2 regions of the Burkholderia cenocepacia genome follow, and region 1 is predicted to be linked to the other one. Evidence: riboswitches for the same ligand, from Rfam matches in the RefSeq annotation. Region 1 holds a riboswitch; the other holds the start of a gene.
What was found. A riboswitch is a leader RNA that binds a small molecule or an ion and turns the genes downstream of it on or off. The one in region 1 is predicted to bind thiamine pyrophosphate.
Positions count from the first base shown of each region.

Region 2: linked by a shared signal. The riboswitch ahead of thiC (phosphomethylpyrimidine synthase ThiC) and the one ahead of SY91_RS04165 (FAD-dependent oxidoreductase) in region 1 are both predicted to bind thiamine pyrophosphate.

Region 1 covers NZ_CP060039.1:887,850-892,927, reverse strand. The annotation lists gene thiE (thiamine phosphate synthase) at 1-791, opposite strand, end outside; gene SY91_RS04175 (thiazole synthase) at 788-1,603, opposite strand; gene thiS (sulfur carrier protein ThiS) at 1,642-1,839, opposite strand; gene SY91_RS04165 (FAD-dependent oxidoreductase) at 1,872-3,008, opposite strand; TPP riboswitch at 3,234-3,357, opposite strand; gene SY91_RS04160 (ABC transporter ATP-binding protein/permease) at 3,628-5,078, shown strand, end outside.
Region 2 covers NZ_CP060039.1:1,813,067-1,818,144, forward strand. The annotation lists gene SY91_RS08565 (DMT family transporter) at 1-258, opposite strand, end outside; gene SY91_RS08570 (hypothetical protein) at 406-654, opposite strand; gene SY91_RS08575 (glycine zipper 2TM domain-containing protein) at 879-1,091, opposite strand; gene thiC (phosphomethylpyrimidine synthase ThiC) at 1,342-3,273, opposite strand; TPP riboswitch at 3,398-3,514, opposite strand; gene SY91_RS08585 (pentapeptide MXKDX repeat protein) at 3,784-4,059, shown strand; gene SY91_RS08590 (cytochrome b/b6 domain-containing protein) at 4,136-4,768, shown strand; gene SY91_RS08595 (molybdopterin-dependent oxidoreductase) at 4,798-5,078, shown strand, end outside.

The sequences.
Region 1 (5,078 bases):
AGGCCCGCGCGCGCGATCGCGGCCAGATCGGCCGTTTCGAGGTCTTCCTGACCGAGATGTACGCCGTACGCGCCTGCTTCTGCGGCGATCTCCCAGTGATCGTTGATGAACACGCGCGCATCGCGATAACGGTGCCCGGCCGCGACCGCACGCGCGATTTCCCGGCGCAGCGCGTCCGGCGTCGCCTCTTTCACGCGCAATTGCACGGTTCGCGCGCCGCCGTCGAGCACGCGCTCGACCCATTCGGCGCTCGGCACGACCGGATAGAGGCCGAGTTGCGCGGGGCACGGCGGGAACGCCGGCTCCGGCGCGGGCGGCAGCCCGGCGACACGCGGGAATCGCGCGGCATCGACCGGCCATGCGTCGGCGGCGCGCGTCTCGTCGCCGTCGCGCCACGCCAGCGCGAGCACCAGCGCGTCGACCGGCGCGAAGCCGCAATCGAGGAACGCGGCGAGCGCCGCGATCCAGTCGTCCGCGAGCGGATGCGCGGCGTCGAGCGCGTAACGCACGCCCGCCGCATGCAGCACGGCGCCCTGCTCGTCGAATTCGATCGCCACCGCATCGGGCGACGCAGGCCGCGACACGGCCGATGCGCGCGCCTGCGCGGCACGGTCGCCGGCCGACACGATCAGCACGTCGCCGTCGGCCGGCACGTCGGGCGCCGCCACGCAGAGCCGCCACGGCGCCGCGCCCTCAGGCCAGTCGCCGAGCCGCGCGCGAATCCGCTCGGCCGCTTCGGCCAGCTCGTCGGCCGGCGGCCAGAACGCATCGGCGAAGCGCGCCGCGCTCATGCGCCGCCTCCGTCCTGGTGCCAGAACGGCATCCCGACCACCGGCGTGCTCGCATGCGCGGTGTCGCGCGCGTCCATCGGACCGGCGAGATACGCGGCGCGGCCCGCCTCGACGCCCTGCGCGAACGCTCTTGCCATGATTTCCGGGTGCGTGGCCTGCGACACCGCCGTATTCAGCAGCACGCCGTCGAAGCCCCACTCCATCACCTGGCACGCGTGCGACGGCACGCCGAGCCCCGCGTCGACGATCAGCGGCACGTCCGGCAACCGTTCGCGCAGCACGCGCAGCCCGTACGGATTCACGACGCCCTTGCCGGTGCCGATCGGCGCGCCCCACGGCATCAGCGCCTCGCAGCCGACGTCGAGCAGGCGCCGGCCGATCACGAGATCCTCGGTGCAGTACGGCAGCACCTTGAAGCCGTCCTTGACCAGTTGCGCGGCCGCTTCGATCAGCCCGACCGGGTCGGGCTGCAGCGTGTAGTCGTCGCCGATCAGTTCGAGCTTGATCCAGTCGGTGTCGAAGACCTCGCGCGCCATGTGCGCGGTCGTCACGGCTTCGGCGACGGTCTGGCAACCGGCCGTATTCGGCAGCAGCGGCACCGCGTGGCGCTTGAGCAGGTCGAAGAAGCCGGCTTCGGCCGTGCCGCCCGTCATCTGCCGGCGCAGCGCGACCGTCACCATCCCGGGGCGCGACGCGGCGATCGAATCGGACAGCGATTGCAGCGACGGATAGCGTGACGTGCCGAGCAGCACGCGGCTTGCGAAGGTTTCACCGTACAGCGTCAGCGCGTCGGCGGAGGGGTGGGACGTCATGTCGTTTTCCTGGAAGAGCGGGGACGAACCGGCGGCGCTCAGCCGCCCGCGACGGGGTGCACGACGTCGAGCCGGTCGCCCGCCGCGAGCGAGCGCGCCGCATGCTGCGTGCGCGCGACGAAGTTGCCGTTCAGCGCCACCGCGTACGGCGGACGCGCGCCGTATGCGGCCAGCGCGTCGGCCACGGTCGCACCGTCGGGCAACGTCAGGGTCTGTTGATTGATCTGGATATCCATGAGGCTGGGTCGGATTCGGTCTGCGGCGCGCATCAGGCTGGCTGGCGCGCGTCGTTGCGGTGATGAAGCAGCGTCGGCCAGCGAGCGGCGTCGCGCCATGCGGCGAACGCGTCGGCATCGCCGAGTGCGCCGCCGAGCGCGGCCTGCGCGAACACGACGGCCGCCTGCGCGACTTCCGGCGCGATCATGAAGCCGTGCCGGTACAGGCCGTTGACGGCGAGCGTCGACGCGCCGTCCCAGATCACCGCCGGACGATGATCGGGCAGCGTCGGCCGGCACTGCGCGTTGAGTTCGAGGATGCGCGCCTCGCCGAACGCCGGATGCACGGAAAACGCCGCGCTCAGCAGTTCGAGCGCCGAACGCACGCTGACGGGCGACATGTCCTCGCCCTCCACCTCGGTCGCGCCGATCACATAGAGATCGTCCTGTTTCGGCGCGATGTACAGCGGGTAGCGCGGATGCAGCAGCCGCACGGGCCGGGTGAGCCCGATGCCGGGCGCATGCACGCGCGCGACTTCGCCGCGGATGCCGCGCAGCGCGGGCAGCGCGGATTTCGCGCCGAGCCCGCGGCAATCGATCGTGAAATGCGCGGCCGGCAGGTTCGCGTCGTCGACCGCCGCGTGCCAGTGCAGCGCGACGCCGCGTTCGGCCAGGCCCGCCGCGAGCGCGCGCAGCGCCTGGCGGTTGTCGAGCTGCCCTTCGCGCGGCAACATCAGCCCGCGCGCGAAGCGGCCCGCGAGCACGGGTTCCGCGGCGTCGACCTGCGCACCGGCGAGCGTCACGAAGCCGCCGTCGAGCAGCTCGGCCGGCGCGTTCGCGCGCACGCGCCGCTCGAACAGCGGCGCCTCCGCGCGGTCCGCGTGATGCCAGACGACGAGCGTGCCGAGATGCTGGAAGAAGACGGGTTCGGGCAATTCCGCGAGCCACTGCGGCCAGCGCGCGAGCGACGCGACGCCCAACTCGGTGATCAGCAGTTCCGCGGTCGCCGCTTCCGCGAGCGGCGCGAGCATCGCGGCCGCGATCCACGCGGCCGACTGCTCGCCGTCCGGGCCGCCGCGCTCGTAGAGCGCGACGCGATGCCCGTCGCCCGCGAGCCGCCATGCGATCAGGCGGCCAACGAGGCCGCCGCCGAGCACCGCGAAATCGGGTCGTGTATCCCGGACGTTCATCGCGCGCCCTCCGCGCGGTCACGCGCGACGAACGTCGACGCACACGCGCCGCCGCCTGCGAACACACGCGACGTCGGGGCGGAAGCCCTGCAAAAGACTGAAGATTGTGCGGCCATCATTCCTTCCGTAACGCGCAATGCGCGTACCCAAAAGGACGAAACCGGCAGCAAAGGCCGGCCGGGCGGGACTCGGGCGCTGACCATGTGGGATGGCGGCCAGCGCGGCCCGGCGGGATCAGAAACTTCCCTCGCCGGTATTACCCGGATCGGGTGCGAAGGGTCTTTCTCAGCCTCGCCGCGCTGCCCGGAACATCTGCCGGCCGCGCCACGAAGCACCCCTGTTTCGTCGTCGGCCATTAGACCATAAAAGCGGAAAGCGCCGCAAACTGTCCCCCTAGCGGCAAATTCGCCGGCGTGCCGCGCCGCTCTGGCACAATGCCCGCAGGCCGGCCGCGCGAGCGGCCGGTTGCCGCGTCACCGCCGGTTTTTAAGTGCCGTTTAAGACGCACGGGCGACCATCCGGACGCCCGCCGTCAGTCGGCGCCGCGCCCCGGCATGCCGTATCGCGGCGCACGCCCGGTTTCGCCCGGCCCGCGCGCCGGCTCATCATCAGGAAGCACATGACCCAATCGATCGATCCCGTCCGCTCCGCACCCGACGCGCCGCAGGACGAGCGCCCGGTATCCGCATGGAGCCTCATCAAGCCCTACTGGGTATCGTCCGAATGGAAAATCGCGTGGGGCCTGCTGGTCACGATCATCGCGATCAACCTCTGCGTGGTCTGGATCAACGTCCGGCTGAACAAGTGGAACGCGCAGTTCTACAACGCGCTGCAGTCGAAGGACGTTCACGACTTCCCGAACCTGCTGATGCAGTTCTCCGCGCTCGCCTTCGCGTTCATCATCCTCGCCGTGTACGGCCGCTACCTGCGGCAGATGCTCGGCTTCCGCTGGCGCCAGTGGCTCACCGACCGCTTCCTCGGTCAGTGGCTCGGCGATCGCGCGTTCTACCGGATCGAACGTGACCGCCTCGCCGACAACCCCGACCAGCGGATCACCGACGACCTCCAGTCGTTCGCGACCACGACGCTCGCGCTGTCGCTCGACCTGCTGTCGACGGTCGTCACGCTCGTGTCGTTCATCACGATCCTGTGGTCGCTCGCCGGCGCGCTGACGTTCACGCTCGGCGCGACGCCGATCGCGATTCCCGGCTACATGGTGTGGGCGGCCGCGCTGTACGCGGTGGTCGGCTCGCTGATCATCCAGAAGGTCGGCCATCCGCTCGTGTCGATCAACTACCAGCAGCAGCGCGTCGAGGCCGATTTCCGCTTCGGGCTGATCCGCGTGCGCGAGAACGCCGAGCAGATCGCGTTCTACGACGGCGAGAAGACCGAGGCCGGCAACGCGCAGACCCTCTTCACGCGCATCCGCGACAACTGGTGGCGCGTGATGAAGTACACGAAGCGGCTCACGTTCGTGCTGAGTTTCTACGGGCAGATCGCGATCATCTTCCCGCTCGTCGTCGCGGCGCCGCGCTACTTTGCCGGTGCGTTCTCGTTCGGCGTGCTGATGCAGATCTCGTCCGCGTTCGGCACCGTCAGCGACTCGTTCTCGTGGTTCATCAACAGCTACTCGACCCTCGTCGAATGGCGCGCCACCGTCAACCGTCTGCGCGAATTCAAGCGTGTGATGGGCACGTCGCACCTGAAGGAAAGCCTGTCGCCCGCGACCGAGCACGGCGGCATCAACCTGCACTACATCGACGCCGCGAAGCTGTCGACGTCGTCGCTCAAGCTCGCGCTGCCGAACGGCAACGCGCTCGCGAACATCGGCGACGTCACGATCGAGCCCGGCTCGCGCTGGCTCGTGATCGGCAAGTCGGGTTCCGGCAAGAGTACGTTCATGCGCGCGCTCGCGGGCCTGTGGCCGTTCGGCGACGGCGCGATCGACGCGCCGGTCGGCGCGCGGATGATGTTCGTGCCGCAAACCAGCTATTTGCCGATCGGCACGCTCAAGGCCGCGCTTACCTACCCGGCGACGCCCGACACGTTCAGCGACGAAGCGTGCCGCGA
Region 2 (5,078 bases), 930 kb from region 1:
GAACAGGCAGAACGGGATGCCGGAATTCAGCGCGCCGACGACGAATAGCGGCCACGCATGACGGCGCAACCGGGCGCCCAGATCGGCGGGTTTGAAGCGCGTCAGCGCGAAGCCCGCGAGAAACAGCGCGCCGATGCCCACGCGCAGCGCCATCAGTGGCGCGACGCCGAAATCGACCACGCCGACTCGGATGAACAGGAAGGATGCGCCCCACAGGGCGGCGAGCACGGTCAGCAGGAAAGCGTTCTTGGGTGACATCGATCGGGCCGGGGCGGGACGGGATGCGAAGAATCTTACACCGCGTTACCGCACCGTCGTTTCAGGATCGGATGAAACGACAAGAAACGGGAGTTCCGCCGCTTGCCGGGGGCGGATAGCCGACCACGCGCGGCACGGCCGCTCAGATCAGTGATGACGCCAGCCGCCGCGTCCGCCGAAACCGAAATTGAGCGACAACGCCGGGCCCCAGTAGCCGCCCCACGCGGGCGCATACGCCGGCGCCGGATAGTAATAGGCGGGGGCCGGATCGACATACACGGGCGCGGGCTGTACCGGCACCGCCGTGTAATAGCCGCCCGGATAGTAGCCGTAGGGGTAGTAGCAGCCGGCAAGCGTCGTGCAGGCGAGCGCTGCGGCGACGAAGGTCCTGTTCATGATGTGTCTCCGGCGGAGCCGGCCATCGGCAGATGCTTCAAGCTTAGGCCGCGTACCGATGACACGGTATGAAAAACGGTAACCGATCATTTCCGGGCGGCGCGGACGCGCCTTTGCGGCACGGCATGCGAAACATACGAAAACGGCGCTTCCGCACCGCGGAAACGCCGTTGAACCGACTGGCCAGCAACTGAGCGACGCCCAACCGGCCGATGTCGCGCTCGTTACTTGCCGACCTGGTTACCGATGATGCCGCCGGCCGCCGCGCCGCCCAGCGTCGACAGCGCGTTGCCGCCGATCGCCGCGCCGGCCACGCCGCCGACACCCGCACCGATTGCCGTATCGCGCTGGCGTCGCGACATCGAATCGCAGGCCGACAGGCTGGCCACGGTCGCAACGAGAAGAGCGCATACCCCAAAACGCCGAATCGAGTTCATGATCGTTGTCCTTGTGGTAGTGAACGGAAGGCGCACGACCGGCTGGCGGCCGCGCATGACTTCAATCTACGCGCCGTCCCGCGACGCTGCTGTAAGGACTTGTTAAGGCCCGCGCGGTTTCGTAATCAATTGTTTCGCACCGGATTGGCAGGCACACGGGATGCGCAACAGGCGCTCGGCACGCAAAAAAAGCCCGCTCGAAAGCGGGCTTCGTGCATCGCGACGCGAGCCGGTGCGGCTCGCCGCGCGCTTACTGACGGTGGTAGATCTCGGCGCCGGTCTTCACGAACTCGACCGCCTTGACCTCCATCCCTTTCTTCAGCGCTTCGGTTTCTGACACGCCCTGCTGCGCCGCGAACTCGCGCACGTCCTGCGTGATCTTCATCGAGCAGAAGTGCGGGCCGCACATCGAGCAGAAGTGCGCGACCTTGGCGGAATCCTTCGGCAGCGTCTCGTCGTGGAATTCGCGCGCCTTGTCCGGGTCGAGACCGATGTTGAACTGGTCTTCCCAGCGGAACTCGAAGCGCGCCTTCGACAGCGCGTTGTCGCGCACCTGCGCGCCCGGGTGGCCCTTGGCGAGGTCCGCGGCGTGCGCGGCGAGCTTGTACGTGATGATGCCTTCCTTCACGTCGTCCTTGTTCGGCAGCCCGAGGTGTTCCTTCGGCGTCACGTAGCACAGCATCGCGGTGCCGAACCAGCCGATCATCGCGGCGCCGATGCCCGACGTGATGTGGTCGTAACCCGGCGCGATGTCGGTGGTCAGCGGCCCGAGCGTGTAGAACGGCGCTTCCTTGCACCAGTCGAGCTGGAGATCCATGTTCTCCTTGATCAACTGCATCGGCACGTGGCCGGGGCCTTCGATCATCACCTGCACGTCGTGCTTCCACGCGATCTGCGTGAGTTCGCCGAGCGTCTTCAGTTCGCCGAGCTGCGCTTCGTCGTTCGCGTCGTAGATCGAGCCGGGACGCAGGCCGTCGCCGAGCGAGAAGCTCACGTCGTACGCCTTCATGATCTCGCAGATCTCTTCGAAGTGTTCGTACAGGAAGCTTTCCTTGTGATGCGCGAGGCACCACTTCGCCATGATCGAGCCGCCGCGCGACACGATGCCCGTCATCCGGTTCGCGGTGAGCGGCACGTACTGCAGGCGCACGCCCGCGTGGATCGTGAAGTAGTCGACGCCTTGCTCGGCCTGCTCGATCAGCGTGTCGCGGAAGATTTCCCAGGTGAGGTCCTCGGCCTTGCCGTTGACCTTTTCGAGCGCCTGGTAGATCGGCACCGTGCCGATCGGCACCGGGCTGTTGCGGATGATCCACTCGCGCGTTTCATGGATGTGCTTGCCGGTCGACAGATCCATCACCGTGTCGCCGCCCCAGCGGATCGCCCACGTCATCTTGTCGACTTCCTCGCCGATCGACGACGTGACGGCCGAGTTGCCGATGTTCGCGTTGATCTTCACGAGGAAGTTGCGGCCGATGATCATCGGCTCGGATTCCGGGTGGTTGATGTTCGCCGGGATGATCGCGCGGCCGCGCGCGACTTCGTCGCGCACGAATTCCGGCGTGATCTCGGCGAGCGCGTTCGCGCCGAAGGCCGCGGCGCCGAATGCGTGGCCCGGATGCTGGCGGCCCATCATCGCGGCGAGCTTCGCGCCGTTCGGGCCGCTCGACTTCAGGCTCTCGATGTACTCGGCGCGGCGCTGGTTCTCGCGGATCGCGATGTATTCCATTTCCGGCGTGATGATGCCCTGACGCGCGTAGTGCATCTGCGTGACGTTCTTGCCGGGCTGCGCACGGCGCGGATTGCGGTGCAGGCCTGGAAAGCGAAGTTCGGCCGTGGCCGGATCGGCCGCGCGTTCGAGGCCGTACTGGCTCGACAGGCCGGGGAGCACCTCGGTGTCGCCGCGCGCCTCGATCCAGCGCTGGCGCAGTGCGGGCAGGCCCGCGCGGATGTCGATCTTCGCGTCCGGATCGGTGTAGGGGCCCGACGTGTCGTACACGTAGATCGGCGGATTCTTCTCGCCGCCGAAGCCGGTCGGCGTGTCGGCTTGCGTGATTTCGCGCATCGGCACGCGGATGTCGGGCTGCGAGCCGGTTACATAGACCTTTCGCGAATTGGGCAGCGGCGCGACGGCGGCGGCGTCGACGTGCGCGTCGGCAGACAGAAACTTCGGATTGGCGTTCATGCAATCTCCTGTGCGGGCGCCGGACAGGCGCTGCGGCGCTTGCCCGGAGCCCTTGACGAATGTGGGGCTCGAGCTAAGCAGGAGACGAGGCTTGGTGAGGCGGCGGATTTCGTCAGAAGGATGGCGGCGAAATCCGTACGCTTCCCTGCGCTGGCATTATCCAGATCAGGTTCAAAGGGTATTTCTCACCCGCAATGCCGGTTGTTTGACCGAACGCATTGCAGGACCCCCGCGTTAGCAAGGGCACACGATACACCGGCTTGGCGGTGGTTTCAACCGGGTGCGAAGCCGATGCCGCCGGGCGGCGGCCGGATCGCGGCCGGCGAACCGGGCAGGGTGCACCGCAGCAATCCCGACTGCCGAACGGCGTCCCGGCCGGGCCGGATAGCGCCAGGCGGTGCAGCATTCGCGTCTTCATTTTCGGCGTCTACAATTTTTTTGACATCGCTGTCATTTCCGGCGGTGTGCTCCGTCTATTCGGCTCCCAAACCCATGTATCGGAGAGATGTCATGAAAAACGTATTCCTCGCCGCCTGCGTCGCCGCACTTGCCACGATCGCAACGGGCGCCCATGCGCAGAGCGACGCCATGTCGAAGGACGGCACGTCGATGTCGAAGGACGCGATGGGCCACGACGCGATGGCCAAGGACGATGCGATGGCCAAGGACGGCGCGATGAAGAAGGACGGCATGAAGAAGCACGCGATGAAGAAGGATGCGATGGGCCACGACGCGATGAAGAAGGGCGATGCGATGAAGAAAGACGCCATGAGCCCGTCGAACTGACGAATGCGGGCGGGGCGCGGCCGGCCGGTTACCGGCACACGTCGCCTCCCGCTGCATCATCCCGGGAGTCTTCATCATGCAAACGGTTCCTGTCACCGATCGCACGAACGTGCCGCCGCCCGCGCCGACGATCCATCCGCGGTGGGTGCGCGCGAGCCACTGGCTCAACGCGCTCGCGGCGATCCTGATGGCGTTGTCGGGCTGGCGCATCTACGATGCGTCGCCGATCTATCCGGCGTTCACGTTCGCGCACGGCATCACGCTCGGCGGCTGGCTCGGCGGCGCGCTGCAATGGCATTTCGCTGCGATGTGGCTGCTGGTCGGCAACGGGCTGTTCTATCTCGCGATGTCGATCGCGACGGGGCGCTTCGCGCGCAAGTTGCTGCCCGTGACGCCTGCGTCGGTGTGGCGCGACGTGCGCGCGGCGCTCGGCGGGCGGCTGTCGCACGACGACCTGAGCGTCTACAACGCGGTGCAGCGTGCCGCGTACCTGACCGCGATCGTCGATCTCGTCGTGCTGGTGCTGTCGGGGCTCACGATCTGGAAATCGGTGCAATTTCCGCTGCTGCGCGAGCTGTTCGGCGGTTACGACAACGCGCGCATCGTGCACTTCTGGGCGATGGCGCTGCTGGTCGCATTCGTCGTCGTCCACGTCGCGATGGCGTTGCTGGTGCCGCGCTCGCTGCTCGCGATGCTGCGCGGCCGCTGACCCGCGCGACGCGGGCGAAGGAACTCATCATGTCGGAATCCGAAAAAAACCGCGACGCGCCGCGCTGGACGCTCGACCGGAAATCGCTCGAGCTCGACGTGCGCCGCGAGCTCGAGATGCCGTCGCGACGGCTCTTCAACCGGCGCGTGCTGACGCTCGGCGGCCTCGCGATGCTGACCGGCTGCACGCTGCAGGACGACGCGTCGGTCAACACGTTCCTTGAGAAAGTGTCGCGCATGAACGATCGCGTGCAGGCGTGGCTGTTCAATCCCGACCGGCTCGCGCCGACCTACACCGAAGCCGATATCAC